2 regions of the Pseudomonas helvetica genome follow, and region 2 is predicted to be linked to the other one. Evidence: predicted binding sites of a transcription regulator. Region 2 holds the regulator's gene; the other holds the start of a gene.
What was found. Region 2 encodes sigma-54, which starts transcription at its own class of promoters, with help from an activator protein. Its sites were predicted from a motif close to ANTGGCATNNANNTTGCTNT; they were not measured.
Positions count from the first base shown of each region.

Region 1: a site for sigma-54 is predicted at 6,627-6,646, ahead of glnK (P-II family nitrogen regulator). Genes of this name have one in related genera too.

Region 1 covers NZ_CP150917.1:6,135,235-6,144,965, reverse strand. The annotation lists gene AABM55_RS28455 (AAA family ATPase) at 1-1,137, opposite strand, end outside; gene AABM55_RS28450 (hypothetical protein) at 1,355-1,768, opposite strand; gene AABM55_RS28445 (hypothetical protein) at 1,896-2,948, opposite strand; gene AABM55_RS28440 (hypothetical protein) at 3,090-3,302, opposite strand; partial or broken gene AABM55_RS28435 (YifB family Mg chelatase-like AAA ATPase) at 4,020-4,871, opposite strand; gene AABM55_RS28430 (Bro-N domain-containing protein) at 5,266-5,787, opposite strand; gene AABM55_RS28425 (accessory factor UbiK family protein) at 6,174-6,434, opposite strand; gene glnK (P-II family nitrogen regulator) at 6,849-7,187, shown strand; gene AABM55_RS28415 (ammonium transporter) at 7,221-8,558, shown strand; gene AABM55_RS28410 (secondary thiamine-phosphate synthase enzyme YjbQ) at 8,772-9,197, shown strand; gene sutA (transcriptional regulator SutA) at 9,300-9,626, shown strand.
Region 2 covers NZ_CP150917.1:5,277,178-5,286,908, reverse strand. The annotation lists gene rapZ (RNase adapter RapZ) at 1-785, opposite strand, end outside; gene ptsN (PTS IIA-like nitrogen regulatory protein PtsN) at 788-1,252, opposite strand; gene raiA (ribosome-associated translation inhibitor RaiA) at 1,265-1,573, opposite strand; gene AABM55_RS24460 (RNA polymerase factor sigma-54) at 1,683-3,176, opposite strand; gene lptB (LPS export ABC transporter ATP-binding protein) at 3,358-4,083, opposite strand; gene lptA (lipopolysaccharide transport periplasmic protein LptA) at 4,083-4,628, opposite strand; gene lptC (LPS export ABC transporter periplasmic protein LptC) at 4,615-5,187, opposite strand; gene AABM55_RS24440 (HAD family hydrolase) at 5,195-5,719, opposite strand; gene AABM55_RS24435 (KpsF/GutQ family sugar-phosphate isomerase) at 5,719-6,693, opposite strand; gene AABM55_RS24430 (ATP-binding cassette domain-containing protein) at 6,970-7,779, shown strand; gene mlaE (lipid asymmetry maintenance ABC transporter permease subunit MlaE) at 7,779-8,576, shown strand; gene mlaD (outer membrane lipid asymmetry maintenance protein MlaD) at 8,576-9,043, shown strand; gene AABM55_RS24415 (phospholipid-binding protein MlaC) at 9,055-9,714, shown strand; gene AABM55_RS24410 (lipid asymmetry maintenance protein MlaB) at 9,711-9,731, shown strand, end outside.

The DNA of each region.
Region 1 (9,731 bases), 860 kb from region 2:
GACAATCGCCTGAGCACTGCCATCGGCAGTGAGCGACTGAACCTGGCGGATGATGCGAGCGAGGAAGTAGGGCGAAAGGTGGTTCTCTGGCTCCTCCAGAGCGAAAATCGTGAGCGCCGGTATGCGCAGCGCGTCGTTCCGAAAGCCCTCAATCGACCCCGTTACAACTTCACGTTCCAAATCGAAGACTGCTGCAGCCAGAGCGAAGTAAAACAGGGACTGTTGACCATCGCTGAGAGCCTCAATACCACGCTCCTGACCGTCAGGCCCCTGCTCGAACATCACCGCGATCTTGTTGACGACCTCCTCAAACCTGCGACTAACCAAGCTGAGTCGCGGATTAGTATCCACAACTTCATCATGGAGTGCCGACCATCGCGTCTGCAGGGCATTTGTGATTGCAGTTATTGCCGATTCGCCCTCAAAGGCAGAGGCCAGATTGTCTGTTGCTTCCGCAACTGCCTCTTCGGTGTCGGACGACCATTCTATTGCACGTAACAAACGAGCCGCCAATGCCCCAGCTGTTGCCTTGGTCTGGGCTGCAGCATCTCGGCTTGCTGGCGTGTAATAGAGATGGATCAACCCCCTATCAGCCACGGACACCGGGTGGCACTTGTCTTCTTGGAGTTCTTCGTCAAGGGATTCGACCCATTGCAATGTCTGCGATACCTCGCCCTCGATTGTGCCATCGTCTTCCCATTGCGCATCAAGTCGAAGGCGGCAGACAGGAGCTTTATTTGGACGATCGATTAGCATGTAACGAAATGAAGGTGCAATTGTTTCTGGCGTGGCCGTCCCATTAACCAGTTCGGGTAGGGCGATTAGCACTTCGATGTAGAGGTGTTTTGATTTGAGATCATTCGGGTCATCCTCCGGCCCCAGGTGGAAATCCGAACGACGGACAGTACGCTGAGACCGGGTAACACCGAACAGCTTTGCCAAAGCGTGCAAAAGAGCAGTTTTTCCGGCAGCATTAGGACCGACGATTGTCGTGATCTTTGGAGAGATCGTAACGTTAATTGGGGCAGGACCGAAACAGCGAAAACCAGATACAACGACAGATTCTATAAGCACAGGATCCCTTCCTCTTTGCCGCAGTGCATTTGTGTTCTTCTCGTGCTCACCTAGCGTAGGCATGAGAAGTGCGTCCTGCCATTACAATGCAGTTGAAACACTGGTGCAGCATCGCGCCAGTCCATAAAGCCACCCGGATGGCTCGCGTCACGGGCATGATCGTCATGTTCGTATCTGACAGGCGCTCAGCATGCAGTGACTTCCTACCCAGTGCCATCTTGCCACTAGAATTTGCAGACATGGGTTCCACTGAATCAGGTGCGGCCCTAACCTTTCAGTATCACTCGGCCGTCATCTTTGAATTGCTACAATTAGTTGTTGAGCTTTGCCGACAGCCACTGGTCTTCCCTTTTGCACCTTTGCCTATCTCCAACAAAAAGATCTGGCCATCGAGTCCGCGCGCTGAGAAGTCGATGGCGCCATCTGATGGCGTGTAGGCTCTTGAGGTCGACCGGTACGGACGAAATGCGGACAGCAGGTACTTTCGGCCATCGGCTAGTGATGTGAAATAGCATCCGAGGCTTCCAGCAGATGTTTTATTTGACCAGACCTTAAAATCCAAACGAGCCAACCAGGTGCCTGCAGGAACATCTTCCCAAGAGTAGGATTTAGGTTCAAAACCCTCGTCCAACGCACCGTTGTAACTCCAAGCACGCCGTGTATCTTCAGTCTGTATTTCACGCGTGTCTTCCACTGATTCTCCCCTTCATGATCGACCTGCCAATAATGGCTGAACACCGAAATTCCCACGGTGGATCGAAAACGTCAATTTAGGTCGAATATGAAGGGAGAAGGCTGACCCCATATACGACTGATACGTTTCACTCGTAGGGCAGCCCGCCGAACAGCTCAATCATCAGATCACCTTGTAGCACCTCGAATGGCACTTCCACATACTCATCCGGATGTCGGGGCAATGCTTTGCTCTCGTGGCTTGAGTTCTTCGTGTGACCCTGTACTTTCTGCCCGTTTTCCTTGATGTAGGGCAGCACCACGATGCGACCGTGATTTTTGGAGATGATCGTGCCTTCGTGCCAAATCGTTTCACCGCTTTTACTTTCCGAGTCACCACTGACCGTTTTGACAGTCCAGCCAGGTGTGCCACTTTCCTCATACCAGAAAACAAAGCCCGCAATGACGACCACCCGTTGGCCACGGGCTTTGGCTTCGATCAGCAATTTCTGCACGCTCGCGAGCTGTAAGAGCTTATTGGCTCTGGGAAGCAGCTCGGCTCGGATCTGGACTTTGGTTTTCCCCCAGTGCGTCGTACCTGAGAGGCCAAACCCACGGGCGATCTTTTCGCGAGAACAGTGCACCGCGCACTTTTTAGTCGGGTTCAATCGAAGTGACCAGTCAAATTCGCCACTGCGGGCCAGTGCCACTCTGTATCTGTGGAAGAATACGATCTGGAGATAGGGTGCTTCCTGCAATTGCTCAAATAGCATGTCACGTAAGATTTCAAGATCAGTTGGCAGGATCAGTTCGGATCGATGAGGGCGTGCGGCAGAGGCGTTTCGGCGTAGCGCCTCCGTAAGCATCACGAATTCTTCGTCAGCAAGACGTTCCTGTACGGTGATTTCTTTTTCTGCCTTCAGCGTCAGAGACGTGCGCAGAACTTCATCAATGCCGAGGGAAGCTGCTCTATCTGCGATCTGTGCATTGAACTCCTTCGAAAACGCTCGGGCTTCTTCATATGTGTCGAACGCATGGCCTTTTGCATGTCCATTTTCTTCGATGTAGTGAGGCATCCAAGTGACATCGCTAGGTGACACGTACTTCAGCGCGCGGATTAGCCACCGTCCCGTCTCGTACCAGCGGAACGGGAACAAAGCCAACGTTACTTTTCCATAGCCGGGCAATTCGCTTAGCTGCATGAGGCACGCTCTAGTAGACCTACCAATTCATAAGGTGCTCGTTTTCTTATCATCTACTTGGAATATGAAGTGCTACTCAGGTCACGGGGACATCATCGTCACTCACCTGCATGCAGATGAATTGAGGCGACAATAGAAGGCTCAGAGCTTTTTGCTCCGCAGCTTCGCCAAGCCTTGCTTGATAAAGCCTGCATTTTCTCCAACCGTCCACATGGCTCCGCGAATGTTCTCGCCGACCTCGGTCGCACCTTGCTTTTCAACTTGAAGCGCCAGTTCCATGACTGCTGCTTCTAGCGCCAACTGATTTTTGTACATTCTCTCCAACACGTCGGATATTGAATATTCGTGAGACATGGCGCGACTCCATCCGCAAATACCTAGCATAGCAGCGCCTGAGGCGTGGTTTTATGTCCCAATTAATTTCCAAAATCCACAGAAATCATGCGCCGCTCAGGGTGAGGAACGGAGCGTTCTACAAAATATAGAGCTTGCGCTTCAGTTCTCCAAAACAGCCTCGCAGGCCGCGATCCAAGGTGAAGCTACCTTTTTATCGCGCAGAACATTGAGCCACTGACTTGTAAATGGGCGTCGCAATCGAGAGTCCTATCATTTCAAGGCTCATATTCGGAATGTGATTTGCGCTGGCTAGATAATCTTGCAAATTACTCTGCACCAGCTGTTTTGCCTGCTCCTTTGACACTGCTTGTCGATGAACCAACTCTGCAGATCTTGAAGCCAGAAATAGAACCACCCATTCATGCACGCAGCGAGTAGCAAAATCGAAAGCGCTTTCATCATCCAGTAATACTGACGTTCCGAGCGTGCTCAAGAGCTGCTGAACCAAATCGTTAACTGCCAAAACGAAGCCCTCGAACGACCTTTTCTGAAAGCTCACCTGCTCCCAAAATGCCTACGCTGCTCATGCCCAGTGTCACACAGCTGAAGCACACCAGAGTGGTTAATCAGATCTTGCAAGCATTCGAGCGTCAACGAGCTAAACCAAAAAAAACAGCGAGTGAAAGAGGGGCTTTTGTCTCATTAATTTCGAAAACGTCTCAATAATTTTGAAAGCCTACAGCCACCGCCCACCAGCGCCGGGCCGGACGCCGAATGGTGTGGTTGGCGGAACGGTCTTTGTGGCCAATGGCTCAACGGCATACAACTGGTGACCGATTGAATCGCCGCGACTTCCAGCGCTTCGCTCTCGGCCAGTGGCGGCAGCAGCCCGGGCAAACGACTCGCCAGCAGGGTTTTCCCCGTCCCCGGTGGCCCGCTGAACAGCAGGTTATGAGCCCCCGCAGCCGCAATCAGCAATGCACGTTTGGCCGCGATCTGGCCCTGCACTTCATTCAAGTCCGGATACGGTTTGCTGGCGTAGAGCAAACCATTGGACACAAACGGTTCTACGGGTGTGTGACCATTGAAGTGCGCGACCGCCTCCAGCAGATGATCCACCGCAATGACCTTCAGTCCTGACGCCAGGCACGCTTCCTCGGCATTTGCCCGCGGCACCATCAGCGATCGTCCAGCCTTGCGCGCCGCCAGTGCCGCCGGCAACACACCACGAACCGCCCGTACTTCGCCAGACAGCGCCAACTCACCGAGACACTCGACGTCATCCAGCGTCAAAGTCGGCACCTGCACACTGGCAGCCAGAATCCCCAAGGCGATCGCCAGATCGAAGCGCCCGCCGTCCTTCGGTAAATCGGCCGGGGCGAGATTCAAGGTGATACGTCGCGCCGGAAATTGCAGCCCGGAATTGATGATCGCACTGCGCACCCGATCCTTGCTTTCCTTCACCGCTGCTTCCGGCAACCCCACCATCGTCAGCGATGGCAGGCCGTTGGCCAAATGGACTTCTACGGTAACGGCGGGCGCTTCCACACCGATCTGGGCGCGGCTGTGGACAATGGCCAGAGACATGATCATTCCTTGAGCTTGCGAGAACCGCTTCCTGCGGTTTTTTGAAGGGTAGTTGCGGCGTAGTGGTTTAGCGCGGCGGCTGAGGAGCGAAACCTTCGCAGGATGTTGCGGGTGTCGATGTATAGAGTGCGAGAACGAAAAAAACCGCCATTTAGACTGATGCCTGTCAGTTAAGCCGTAACGCGATCCGTAGCAGCTGCCGAAGGCTGCGTTCGGCTGCGAAGCAGTCGTAAAATCTGCTATGCGGTCTTTCAGATTAACCGTGCAAGCAGGATCTACGAGTGCTGCACACTCGAACGCAGCCTTCGGCAGCTGCTACAGGTCTTACGCCGCGCCCTGAATCTCGTAACTGACTGGCATTAGCCATTTAGGCGGCGAGCCACCCAGATGTTCATTAAAGCGACTGAAGCACCCGTGAAGCCCGCTTCCACCACGGGGCATTGACCATACTTCGTGGTCGCTCCCCCTCCGGCAACAGGTGTGGAACATCCTGCAACCGAATCCACGGCTGGTTGTTCCAGTGCAGCAGACTCAAAGACATTTCCGGCCAGTTCAGCAGGCTCAGTATCGGGCGTTCGACTGTGGTGGGTTGCTGGGCGTCTCTAAGGGCAGGGACCACGTCGTGGGTCAGCCATTCGCGCAGGCCCCGGTATTCGGGGCAGTAGTGATAAACCAGCAGCGCGTAAACGCCTGATTCGCTGATCAGCAGCGTATGTTCTATGCAGCCGTGAATATGCATTGTCACGGTTTGGTGTTGATCAGGGTCGAGTTTGCGTAGCGCGCGTTCGTCGAGGAACAGCCGAAGCAATCGACCGAGGTCGCGGGCACTGAACCAAGGCTGGTTTTCCAGCAGCAGGGTGTGGAGGTGGAGTTTGTGGCGGGTGAAGACGTGCGGGATCAGATAATTTTCATCCATGGTGCAGTACCCAAGTTCGCTTGAGGGAAACTGCCACTGATCGTCGCCAAACAATAAGGGTGGCAGCTGTGCGCGGGTTGGCGAACCGGTGCAAGCGAATACCGGCAGACCCGAAGATCTCCCACACACAGCCGCCATAATTTGAGTCGGGAAAGAAGCGCCCGATATCAGATGTGGTCGCGGTGCATCGCAAGCTTTCCGGGTCGCCAAACCCAGTGCTGAACATTCAGCTGAAGTGAGCTTAGAAACCGGGGTTGTGCGGCGCAATCGGAAAGCGGTGGTGTTTTTGTAGGACTCAGCCTGGAAGTAGAGCTGAATCCTGATTGCTGGAAGGTCGTTCCGACCTTATCGCGGGCAAGCCACGCTCCCACAGGGGATTTGTGGGGTCATTCAGTCGGTGGATTCAGCTTGGCTTCCAGCTCGGCGACTTTTGCCTCAAGGCTCTCAAGGCGTGCCCGGGTGCGTGCCAGGACGACCATCTGACTGTCGAATTCTTCCCGGCTCACTAGATCAAGCTTGCTGAAGCCGCTTTGCAGCAGGGCTTTGAACTGGCTTTCGATTTCGCTTTTTGGCAGCGGGGTTTCGCCGCTGAACAGGCGGGAGGCGGTGCCGCTCAGGGCATCGAGGAAGTCTTTGGGTGCGAGCATGAGAAACGTCCTGGAAACAATGGCCGGCAGTGTATCACGCAGTGTCTATAGTCATTGGCGCGGGCACGAATGCACGCTTTTCGCGCATGTTGCCGGGCGTTCGCGCACTGTTGTTGTGCGTATCGCCGGCGGTGATGGGGCATTGGTGCCTGTGGCAGCGGCCAAGGGATTGAAATCAGTAGGTTTTCACGAGATGGCAAGCTTTCTGCTTAGTCCCTTGTGACCCATGCACTGATGCAGTCGCTGTGACGAATGCAGTGCGACAGGCGGAGCGGGGAGTTTCGTCAGGAACGGTTAACTGGCGTCGGTCGGGCGAGTAGGGCCGACGATGCGTTACAAAGCCAGGCACTGCGCTTAGACTTGAGTCGGGTTTGTTTTCCTGGGGCAAGTCCACCAATTCGGGAGAGAGTTTTCATGAAGCTAGTCACTGCCATCATCAAGCCGTTCAAACTGGACGATGTACGCGAGTCGTTGTCCGAGATCGGCGTGCAGGGCATTACCGTCACTGAGGTCAAAGGCTTCGGTCGGCAGAAGGGGCATACCGAGCTGTATCGCGGGGCGGAATACGTGGTCGATTTCCTGCCCAAGGTGAAGATCGATGTCGCCATTGACGACAAGGATCTGGACCGGGTTATCGAGGCGATAACCAAGGCGGCCAACACCGGCAAGATTGGTGACGGCAAGATTTTCGTGGTCAATCTGGAACAGGCTATTCGCATCCGTACCGGCGAAACCGATACCGACGCAATCTAAGCCGCCAAACCCAACGCCCCAGGAGAAAACAAAATGACTCTGCGTAAATTCGCAGGGCTAGGAGCCCTGTTGTCCATCGTAATGCCCGGCCTGGCCATGGCGGCAGATCCGGTGGCTCCTCCAGTCCTCAATTCCGGCGATACCGCCTGGATGTTGACCTCTACTGCCCTCGTGCTGTTCATGACCATTCCAGGCCTCGCGCTGTTCTACGGCGGCATGGTTCGTTCCAAAAACGTTCTCTCATTGATGATGCAGTGCTTCGCCATTACCGGCCTGGTCACCATCCTGTGGTTCCTCTATGGCTACAGCATGGCGTTTGACACCACGGGTATGGAAGCCAACGTCGTCAACCTCAATTCCTTTGTCGGCAGCTTCGCCAAGGCTTTCCTTGCCGGCATCACGCCCGCCAGTATTACTGGTCCTACAGCGCTGTTCCCCGAGGCGGTGTTTGTCACCTATCAGATGACCTTCGCCATCATCACCCCGGCGCTGATCGTCGGTGCATTCGCCGAGCGGATGAAGTTCTCCGCGATGCTGGTGTTCATGGGCATCTGGTTCACCGTGGTTTACGCGCCGATTGCGCACATGGTCTGGAGTGGTCCGGGTTCGCTGTTGGGCGACTGGGGCGTGCTCGACTTCGCGGGCGGCACCGTGGTTCACATCAACGCCGGTGTCGCAGGTCTGGTGGCGTGCCTGGTACTGGGCAAGCGCAAAGGCTTCCCGACCACGCCGATGGCTCCGCACAACCTCGGTTACACCCTGATGGGCGCCGCGATGTTGTGGGTGGGCTGGTTCGGTTTCAACGCAGGTTCCGCCGCAGCGGCCAACGGCACTGCCGGTATGGCCATGCTGGTAACTCAGATTGCTACCGCCGCAGCGGCCCTGGGCTGGATGTTCGCCGAGTGGCTGACCCACGGCAAACCTAGCGCGCTGGGTATCGCTTCGGGCGTGGTTGCCGGTCTGGTTGCGATCACTCCGGCTGCGGGTACCGTTGGCCCGATGGGCTCGATGATCATCGGTCTGGCAGCGGGCGTGGTGTGCTTCTTCTGCGCCACGACCCTGAAACGCAAACTGGGTTACGACGACTCCCTCGACGCCTTCGGCGTGCACGGCATCGGCGGTATCCTCGGCGCGATCCTCACGGGTGTATTCGCAGCTCCGTCACTGGGTGGCTTCGGCACCGTGACCGACATCGCGGCACAAGTCTGGATTCAGTGCAAAGGCGTGGGTTTCACGGTGATCTACACCGCGATCGCCACGTTCATCATCCTCAAGGTGCTCGACGCCGTCATGGGGCTGCGCGTTACCGAGGAAGAAGAGTCGGTGGGTATCGATCTGGCGCTTCACAACGAGCGCGGCTACAACATGTAAGCAAGCGCATAAAAATTTGCCCGGCTTGCCGGGCATTTTTTTGTCTGGATTTTTTCTCTGAAAGTACGGCTGAAAGGTTTTTTCGCACACGTTTAGTGGTGTTTGTGACGAGTGTTTTTCCGCGGCCAATGGCTTACATGATTGAAGGAATATTAGGGCCTTTGTTTTTTCCCAGAGCGCGCTAGAATGCGCCCCGAACGTGCGGAGAACTGTATGTGGCAACAGACTCTGATAACCCTGCGGGCACGGCCCCGGGGCTTTCATCTGGTAACGGACGAGTTACTCGCCGGCCTGCCTGAACTCCAGGCATGTCGGGTCGGTCTGTTGCATTTGTGGCTGCAGCACACCTCGGCGTCGTTGACCATCAACGAGAACGCCGATCCGGCGGTACGTCGCGACTTCGAACGGTTTTTCAATCGGCTGGTCCCACAAGGAACAGCTGGCTATGAGCATAACGACGAAGGCCTGGACGACCTCCCGGCGCACTTCAAGGCCAGTTTGCTAGGCTGTCAGTTGAGTCTGCCGATAAGGGCGGGCCGATTGGCGTTAGGTAGCTGGCAAGGTGTTTATCTGGGTGAGCACCGCGATCATGGCGGTGCTCGCAAAGTCCTCGCCACCGTGCACGGTGAAGAGGCATAAACCGCTGGTTACCAGTGGATGTTGATTTTTTTCCGGCGGTCGTCGACAGACGACAAAGCTGGGCTATAACTAATCTGCTTTTCGCAAGTCATGAGGTAGAACATGAGCGACGATGATCTGGAAAACGACGACCTCGAAGTAGGCGACGAAGACGAGACCGAAGAAGGCCTGGAAGCAGCGGCGGAAGACGTTGCTGACGACGATGGCGGTGATGACACGCCGGTCCCGACCGCCAAAGGCAAGGCCAAGGCTGCGGTGTCGGTAGACGAGCTGCCGAGTGTCGAGGCCAAGAACAAAGAGCGTGATGCTCTGGCGCGCGCGATGGAAGAGTTCCTTGCCAAAGGTGGCAAGGTTCAGGAAGTCGAGGCCAACGTGGTGGCGGACCCGCCAAAGAAGCCTGATAACAAGTACGGCAGCCGGCCTATCTAAGCGCCTGCTACGTGCTTGCTGAAAAAGCCCGCCGTCGCTGCGGGCTTTTTCATGGGTGAAACAATAGAGACCGAAAAGCATCGCGGGCAAGCCTTGCTCCTACAG
Region 2 (9,731 bases):
AGGTAGACGGAGCGATGATGCCCGCCGGTGCAGCCAATGGCGATGGTGACGTAAGCGCGGTTGCTGGCGGCAAAGCGCGGTAGCCATTTGAGCAGGTAAGTGGAGATGTCCTGGAACATCTCTTCGACATCCGGTTGAGCTGCCAGGTACTCGGCAACCGGCTGGTCCAGCCCGGACTGACCGCGCAGTTCCGGCTTCCAGTATGGGTTCGGCAAGCAACGTACGTCGAACACCAGATCGGCATCCACCGGCATGCCCCGCTTGAAGCCGAAGGATTCCACCAGAAACGCAGTGCCCGGCTCTGGCTGGTTCAAGAGGCGCAACTTGATGGTATCGCGCAACTGATACAGGTTCAGATTGGTGGTGTTGACCTTGAGGTCCGCCAGGTCGGCAATCGGTCCCAGCAGATTGGTTTCGTCATCGATGGCTTCGGCCAGCGAGCGGTTGGCGCTGCTCAGCGGGTGGCGGCGACGGGTTTCCGAGAAACGCTTGAGCAAGGTTTCTTCGTCGGCGTCCAGGTACAGCACATCGCATTGAATGTGCCGGCTGCGCACTTCTTCCAGGAGTTCCGGGAAGCGTGACAGGTGGCTCGGCAGGTTGCGCGCATCGATGGAAACCGCAACCAGCGGTTGCGCCAGTTCGGTGTGAATCAGTGCGCGCTCGGCCAGTTCCGGTAACAGGCCGGCCGGCAGGTTGTCGATGCAGTAGTAACCGTTGTCCTCCAGTACATCGAGGGCGGTACTTTTACCTGAGCCAGAACGGCCGCTGACGATGATCAAGCGCATGATTAGTGACCGTTCTGCTCGTCGAGGACAACCTGATACAGGGCTTCATTACTTTTTGCGCTGCGCAGGCGATCACGGACTTCTTTACGATCGAGCATGCTGGCGATCTGGCGCAGCAGTTCCAGGTGCGCATCGGTAGCGGCTTGCGGGACCAGCAGAACGAATAGCAGGTCGACCGGAGCGCCGTCGATGGCGTCGAAATCTATAGGAGCGTCCAGGTGCATCAAGGCACTGATGGGCGACTCGCAACCTTTGAGGCGGCAGTGGGGGATGGCGATGCCGTTGCCAAAACCGGTGGAGCCGAGTTTTTCACGGGCGACCAGACTCTCGAAGACATCCTGCATGGCCAGACCCGGCACTTCGCGGGCGATCAGGTTGGCAATTTGTTCGAGGGCTTTCTTTTTACTGCCGCCCGGCACGTTCACCAAAGAACGGCCGGGGGTCAGGATGTTTTCAAGTCGGATCATGGGTTGGGAGTGTTAACGACCGGTCGCGCCCTGGAGGAGGCTCTGGGTCTTTTCCTTATGCTTTTTGAGTTGTTTATCCAGCTTGTCGGTCAGGGCGTCGATCGCGGCATACATGTCGTTATGCTCAGCGTTGGCGACCACTTCTCCACCGGGGATATGCAGCGTGGCTTCGATTTTCTGCAGCAGCTTCTCGACGGTCAACGTGACCTGCACATTGGTGATCTTGTCGAAATGCCTTTCTAATCGGTCGAGCTTTTCGCCGATGTAGATGCGCAGGGGTTCGGTCACTTCCAGTTGGTGTCCACTGATGTTGACTTGCATACAGCTTCTCCTTCGTTGCCAGTGCATAAGGCGGCAGGCTGGCTTGCCTGCCACTAGAGCGTGTCCGAAAAGCTTTCGAACACACCCTGGAACGCTATGGCGTAGCCCGTCACATCAACCGCTTGCGTTCGCTCGAAGGCGCGATCCCCAGGGACTCGCGGTACTTGGCGACGGTGCGGCGGGCCACCTGAATGCCTTGTGCCTCCAGTAAACCAGCGATCTTGCTGTCACTCAACGGCTTTTTCTGATTTTCCGCTGCAACCAGTTTTTTGATGATTGCGCGGATCGCTGTGGACGAGCATTCGCCGCCTTCAGAGGTGCTGACATGGCTGGAGAAAAAGTATTTCAGTTCATAAATACCGCGTGGGGTATGCATGAATTTTTGCGTGGTCACCCGTGAAATCGTCGACTCGTGCATGCCGACCGCTTCAGCGATGTCATGCAGGACCAAAGGCTTCATGGCCTCATCGCCGTACTCAAGGAAGCCGCGCTGGTGCTCGACGATCTGGGTAGCGACTTTCATCAGGGTTTCGTTGCGGCTTTGCAGGCTCTTGATGAACCAGCGCGCTTCCTGCAACTGATTGCGCATGAAGGTGTTGTCGGCGCTGGTGTCGGCGCGGCGGACAAAGCCGGCGTATTGCGGGTTGACGCGCAGGCGCGGAACCGACTCCTGGTTCAACTCCACCAGCCAGCGCTCGTTGTCTTTGCGCACGATGACGTCGGGAACGACGTACTCGGCTTCGCTGGACTCGATTTGCGAGCCTGGACGCGGATTCAGGCTTTGCACCAGTTCGATGACCTGGCGTAGCTCATCTTCCTTGAGCTTCATGCGGCGCATCAGTTGGCTGTAGTCGCGGCTGCCCAGCAGGTCGATGTAATCGATGACGAGGCGCTTGGCCTCAGCCAGCCAAGGGGTCTTGGCGGGCAATTGACGCAGTTGCAGCGACAGGCATTCGCTGAGGTTGCGTGCGCCGATACCGGCCGGCTCGAATTGCTGGATGCGATGCAGGACGGCTTCGATCTCGTCGAGCTCGATGTCCAGTTCCGGATCGAAGGCTTCGAGGATTTCCTCGAGGGTTTCGTCCAGGTAGCCCTGATTGTTGATGCAATCGATCAGGGTCACCGCGATCAGTCGATCGGTGTCGGACATCGGTGCCAGGTTCAATTGCCAGAGCAGATGACTCTGCAGGCTTTCGCCGGCGGAAGTGCGAGTGGTGAAGTCCCATTCGTCGTCATCGTTGCTCGGCAGGCTGCTGGCGCTGGTCTGGTAAACGTCTTCCCAGGCGGTGTCGACCGGCAGTTCGTTAGGGATGCGCTCATTCCAGTCGCCTTCCTCAAGGTTGTCTACCGTCGGCGCGGTTTCCTGGTAGGAGGGTTCCTGGATGTCGGTGTTGGGTTTCTGCTCGATATTGTCCGCCATCGGGTCGGCGTTATCGAAGTCGTCGCCTTCTTCCTGGCGTTCGAGCATTGGATTGGACTCCAGTGCCTCCTGGATTTCCTGTTGCAGGTCCAGGGTCGACAATTGGAGCAGGCGGATGGCCTGTTGCAGCTGCGGTGTCATCGTCAGCTGCTGGCCCATTCTCAAGACTAGCGATGGTTTCATGGCAGGGGCTTAACACCTTATTCGCCGGCGCACATGCGCCATCCACTACAGGGCGCCGGAGCGCCAAACATAAGCAAATTATATGCCTGAAACTGAAGTGTTTGCCTAGAGCGCTGTAACAATAAATACGTATAGTTTTATTGGGGCAAGCGCTCCGGCGACTGACCAGACACCTCAGTGCTTACAGGCGGAACTCATGGCCCAGATACACTTCCTTGACCAGGTCGTTGGCCAGGATGGTTTCGGCGTCGCCTTCGGCGATCAATTGACCGTCGTTGACGATGTAGGCGGTTTCGCAGATGTCCAGGGTTTCACGGACGTTGTGGTCCGTGATCAGCACGCCGATACCCTTGGCCTTGAGGTGATGAATGATCTGCTTGATGTCGCCCACCGAAATCGGGTCCACGCCGGCGAAAGGTTCGTCGAGCAGGATGAATTTCGGTGCCGTGGCCAGGGCGCGAGCGATTTCCACACGGCGACGTTCGCCACCGGAAAGGCTCATGCCGAGGTTGTCGCGGATATGGTTGATGTGGAATTCCTGCAACAGGCTTTCCAGCTCTTTGCGACGACCGGCCTTGTCGAGTTCCTTGCGGGTCTCGAGGATGGCCATGATGTTGTCGGCGACCGAGAGTTTGCGGAAGATCGACGCTTCTTGTGGCAGATAGCCAATACCCGCTCGTGCACGACCGTGCATTGGCTGGTGGCTGACGTCCAGGTCGTCGATCAGTACGCGCCCCTGATCGGCCTGGACCAGGCCCACGATCATGTAGAAGCAGGTTGTCTTGCCGGCACCGTTCGGGCCAAGCAGGCCGACGATCTGGCCGCTGTCGATCGACAGGCTGACGTCACGCACGACCTGGCGGCTCTTGTAGCTCTTGGCCAGATGCTGGGCTTTCAGAGTTGCCATTACTGGGCCTTCTGCTCGTCGGTTTTCTTTTTCGGCTGGATCACCATATCGACCCGTGGGCGCGGCGCAGTGACCGAGGCACCGGTAGCGCGGCCTGCGTTAGCAACCTGCTTGACGGTGTCGTAGACGATTTTCTCGCCTTCGGTGGTGTTGCCTTCGTTGATCACCTTGGCACGGTCGATCAGTACGATGCGGTTTTGCGCGGCATGGTACTGGATAGTCACCCCGTAGCCCTGGACGGGTTTGGTGTCGGTCGGCTTTTGCAACTGCTCGAAATACGCCAGGTTGCCCACCGAGGTCACGACATCGATATCGCCGGCCTTGGTGCGGGTGATGGTCACGGTGTTGCCTTTGATGATCATCGAGCCCTGGGTAATGATCACGTCACCTTTGTAGGTGGCCACGCCATTCTTGTCGTCCAGCTGAGCATCGTCAGCCTGAATGCGAATGGGTTGCTGGCTATCGTTCGGCAGAGCCCAGGCGCTCACGCTTCCCAGTGCTGCGCCCAGACTGAGCAAAATAGGGAGAGTTTTAACGAGCCTCATACTGTCCTCTTACGTTCGATAGCAGGTGTATCCTGCTGTCTTTCAAATACGCTTTCATTCCGTTACCAGTCGATACACCACCAGCGCCGTCGATTCTAACGGCTTGCTGGGTCTGCGCATATTGCTGTTGCGGGAATACCGTCATACGACTACTGGTAATCAGCATCGGGCGGTTCTGCTCGTCCGTGCGTGCGATACGTACCGAGTCGATCAATTCAACTTCAGTGCCGCCTGAATTGACCTCGCCACGCTTGCTCTGGATGTGCCAGGGGTACGCGGTGCCCCGATACATGTTCAGGTCGGGGTTGGTCAGCAGGGTGATGTCGGTTGCTTTGACGTGCTCGACCTTGTCGGATGTCAGGTCATACTGCAATTTGCCATCGGGCAGGTACTGCACGCTGTGGGCGTTGATGGCGTAGTAGTCGATCTGGCTCTCGTCGACGTGCGCTACCGGCTTGTCGAGAAAGCGTTCCGGGCTGATGTTCCAGTAGCCAACGGCCGCGAGCAACGCGGCAATGACCCCGAAAAACACTATGTTGCGAATTTTCTTGCTCAGCATAAGTGGCTCACAGGTACGCGGCATTAGCCGCTTCAAGGTTGCCCTGGGCACGCAGGATCAGCTCACAGAACTCGCGAGCGGCACCTTCGCCGCCACGGGCCTGAGTGATGCCGTGAGCGTTTTCGCGGACGAAGCTGGCGGCGTTGGCCACTGCCATGCCCAGGCCAACACGGCGAATCACCGGCAGATCCGGCAGGTCGTCGCCCAGGTAGGCAACCTGTTCATAGCTTAGGCCCAGTTGCGCCAGAAGCTCGTCGAGCACTACCAGTTTGTCCTCGCGGCCCTGATACAGGTGAGGAATACCAAGGTTTTTGGCGCGTCGCTCGACCACCGGGGTCTTGCGTCCGCTGATGATGGCGGTCGTCACGCCGGAGGCCATCAGCATTTTGATGCCCTGGCCGTCGAGCGTGTTGAAGGTCTTGAATTCGCTGCCGTCTTCGAGAAAGTACAGGCGGCCGTCGGTCAGCACGCCATCGACGTCGAAGACCGCGAGCTTGATGTTTTTGCCGCGTTGCAGCAGGTCCGTGCTCATTACATTACTCCCGCGCGCAGCAAGTCGTGCATGTTCAAGGCGCCCACCGGACGGTCCTCGTTGTCGACCACCACCAGTGCGTTGATTTTGTGGTCTTCCATGATTTTCAGGGCTTCGGCGGCGAGCATTTCGGCGCGCGCAGTCTTGCCATGCGGCGTCATGACGTCGTCAATGGTGGCTTGATGGATGTCGATGGTCCGGTCGAGTGTGCGACGCAGGTCGCCGTCGGTGAAAATGCCGGCGAGTTTGCCGTCAGCTTCCAGTACCACGGTCATGCCCAGGCCCTTGCGGGTCATTTCCATCAGCGCGTCTTTGAGCGGTGTGCCGCGGACTACTTGCGGCAGCTCCTGGCCGGCATGCATGACATTTTCGACTTTCAGCAACAAACGGCGACCCAGAGCGCCGCCCGGGTGTGAGAACGCGAAATCTTCGGCAGTGAAGCCGCGGGCTTCCAGCAAGGCAACGGCCAGTGCATCACCCATTACCAGCGCTGCCGTGGTGGAGGAGGTCGGTGCCAGGTTCAGCGGGCACGCTTCGTGCTCGACATGAACATTGAGGTTCACCTCGGCAGCCTTGGCCAGCGGCGAATCAGGATTGCCGGTCAGGCTGATCAGCTTGATGCCCAGACGCTTGATCAGCGGCAGCAGCGTGACGATTTCATTGGTGGAGCCGGAGTTCGACAGCGCGAGGATGATGTCATCGCGAGTGATCATGCCCATGTCGCCGTGACTGGCTTCGGCGGGGTGTACGAAAAAAGCCGTGGTGCCGGTGCTGGCGAGGGTGGCGGCAATCTTGTTGCCGATGTGCCCGGATTTGCCCATGCCGACCACGACCACGCGGCCTTTGCTGGCCAGAATCATCTCGCAAGCGCGTACGAAATCTGCGTCGATGTGGGCCAGCAAGCCTTCTACGGCTTCAAGCTCGAGGCGGATGGTGCGTTGTGCTGATTGAATCAGGTCGCTGGATTGGCTCATGTCAGAAATCGTATAGCCTGAGAAAAGGCGGCGATTATAGCGGTAATGAGCAAATCCCTCACGTTAGTTCGTCGTGCTTTATTCAGGCGACCCCCGCAAACGCTGAAACTTGTGTCTATTTGCCTGTCTTGATGCTGAACACCGCGGGCTTCGGCCTTGGGCGCTTTGCATTAGCGGTGATATAGTTCGTCGCCAGTTCGGCCTGCCCAGGATGTTGTGTGCTCTCGGCAGGGAGCCCGGCGTCCGAGTGAGAGGCTTGCATCGCAAGGAGTTTAGATGAGTGCCGATAACGCCTACGCGGTCGAGCTGAAGGGAGTGTCCTTCAAGCGCGGCGCGCGCAGCATTTTCAATAATGTCGATATTCGCATTCCGCGCGGTAAGGTCACCGGCATCATGGGACCTTCCGGTTGCGGAAAAACCACGCTGCTGCGCCTGATGGGCGCACAGTTGCGCCCTTCAAGTGGCGAAGTGTGGGTCAACGGGCAAAATTTGCCCACGCTGTCTCGTAGCGACCTGTTCGATGCGCGCAAGCATATGGGCGTGCTGTTTCAGAGCGGCGCGCTGTTCACGGACCTCGATGTTTTCGAAAACATTGCCTTTCCGCTGCGTGTTCATACCAAACTTCCGGATGAAATGATCCGAGACATCGTCCTGCTCAAATTGCAGGCGGTGGGGTTGCGCGGTGCTATCGACCTGATGCCCGATGAGTTGTCCGGCGGCATGAAGCGCCGTGTTGCGCTGGCACGGGCGATTGCCCTCGATCCGCAAATTCTGATGTATGACGAGCCTTTTGTCGGTCAGGACCCAATCGCCATGGGCGTTCTGGTGCGCCTGATCCGTCTGCTTAACGACGCCTTGGGCATCACCAGCATCGTGGTTTCCCATGATCTGGCCGAAACCGCGAGTATTGCCGACTACCTGTATGTTGTAGGCGATGGGCAGGTGTTGGGGCAGGGGACTCCCGATGAACTGATGAACTCCGATAATCCGCGGATTCACCAATTCATGAAGGGCGATCCAGACGGGCCGGTACCGTTCCACTTTCCAGCGACGGATTACCGCGCAGATCTTCTGGGGAAGCGCTGATGCGCAAGATTTCACTAATAGAGAGAGTTCGTCGATTCGGCCAGGCCGGCATCGACAGCATCGCGGTGCTCGGTCGTTCATCACTGTTCCTGTTTCACGCCCTGCTGGGGCGTGGTGGCGTCAGCGGCGGATTTGGGCTGCTGGTCAAGCAGTTGCACTCGGTCGGCGTGATGTCCCTGGTGATCATCGTGGTCTCCGGGATATTCATCGGCATGGTGCTGGCGCTACAGGGCTTCAACATTTTGTCCAGCTACGGTTCGGAGCAGGCGGTCGGGCAGATGGTTGCGCTGACGCTGTTGCGTGAGCTGGGGCCGGTGGTGACCGCATTGCTGTTCGCCGGGCGTGCCGGTTCTGCGTTGACCGCCGAGATCGGCAACATGAAGTCCACCGAGCAGTTGTCCAGTCTGGAAATGATTGGCGTCGACCCGCTCAAGTACATCATTGCCCCCCGACTGTGGGCCGGCTTCATTTCCCTACCAGTGCTGGCGATGATTTTCAGCGTGGTCGGTATCTGGGGCGGCTCCTGGGTGGCTGTCGACTGGTTGGGTGTGTATGAAGGTTCCTACTGGTCGAACATGCAAAACAGCGTGACGTTCGACGGTGACGTATTCAATGGCATCATTAAAAGCATTGTCTTTGCCTTTGTCGTGACCTGGATCGCCGTATTTCAAGGCTATGACTGTGAGCCCACTTCGGAAGGGATCAGTCGTGCCACCACCAAAACCGTGGTGTATGCCTCATTGGCCATCCTCGGCCTGGACTTTATTTTGACTGCCTTGATGTTTGGAGATTTCTGATGCAAAACCGCACCCTGGAAATCGGTGTCGGCCTTTTCTTGCTGGCTGGCATCCTGGCTTTAGTGTTGCTTGCCCTGCGGGTCAGTGGACTGTCCCCTGTTTCGAGCACCGACAGCTATAAACTTTATGCGTACTTCGACAATATCGCCGGTTTGACGGTCAGATCAAAAGTGACCATGGCCGGTGTGACCATCGGCAAGGTCACGGCAATCGATCTGGATCGCGACAGCTTCACCGGACGAGTGACCATGCAGCTGGAAAAGCGGGTAGATAATCTGCCGACCGACTCCACTGCATCTATCCTCACCGCTGGCCTGTTGGGTGAGAAATACATCGGTATCAGCGTGGGCGGGGAACAGGCCCTGCTCAAGGATGGCGGGACCATCCATGATACGCAGTCATCGCTGGTGCTCGAAGACCTGATCGGTAAATTCCTGCTCAATACCGTTAGCAAAGACGCCAAATAAGGAGTTTTTTCATGATCTCAACCTTGCGACGTGGCCTGTTGGTATTACTGGCGGTCTTGCCGTTCATGGGTAACGCCGTGGCTGCGCAGTCCGCGCACGATATCGTGCAGGACACCACCAATCGGTTGCTCGCCGATCTGTCGGCCAATAAAGCGAAGTACAAGCAGGATCCGAACGGTTTCTACGATGCCTTGAACACCATCGTCGGGCCCGTGGTGGATGCCGAGGGCATCTCCAAGAGCATCATGACGGTCAAGTACTCGCGCAATGCCACACCTGCGCAAATGAAAACCTTTGAAGATAACTTCAAGCGCGGGCTCTTCCAGTTCTATGGCAATGCTTTGCTTGAGTACAACAATCAGGGCATTACCGTTGATGCGGCCAAGGATGAATCGGGAGACCGAACCAGCGTTGGCATGACGGTCAAAGGCAGCAACGGCGCGATCTATCCTGTGTCCTACACACTCGAAAAGATCAATGGCGAGTGGAAGCTGCGTAACGTGATCATCAACGGCATCAACATTGGCAAGCTGTTCCGTGATCAGTTCAGCGACGCGATGCAGCGCAATGGCAATAACCTGGACGCGACCATCAATGGTTGGGCCGGTGAAGTCGCCAAAGCCAAGGAAAAGACCGACGCAGAAACGACTCAGAAGAAGCCCGCCCAATGAGTGAGTCGGCTGTCAGC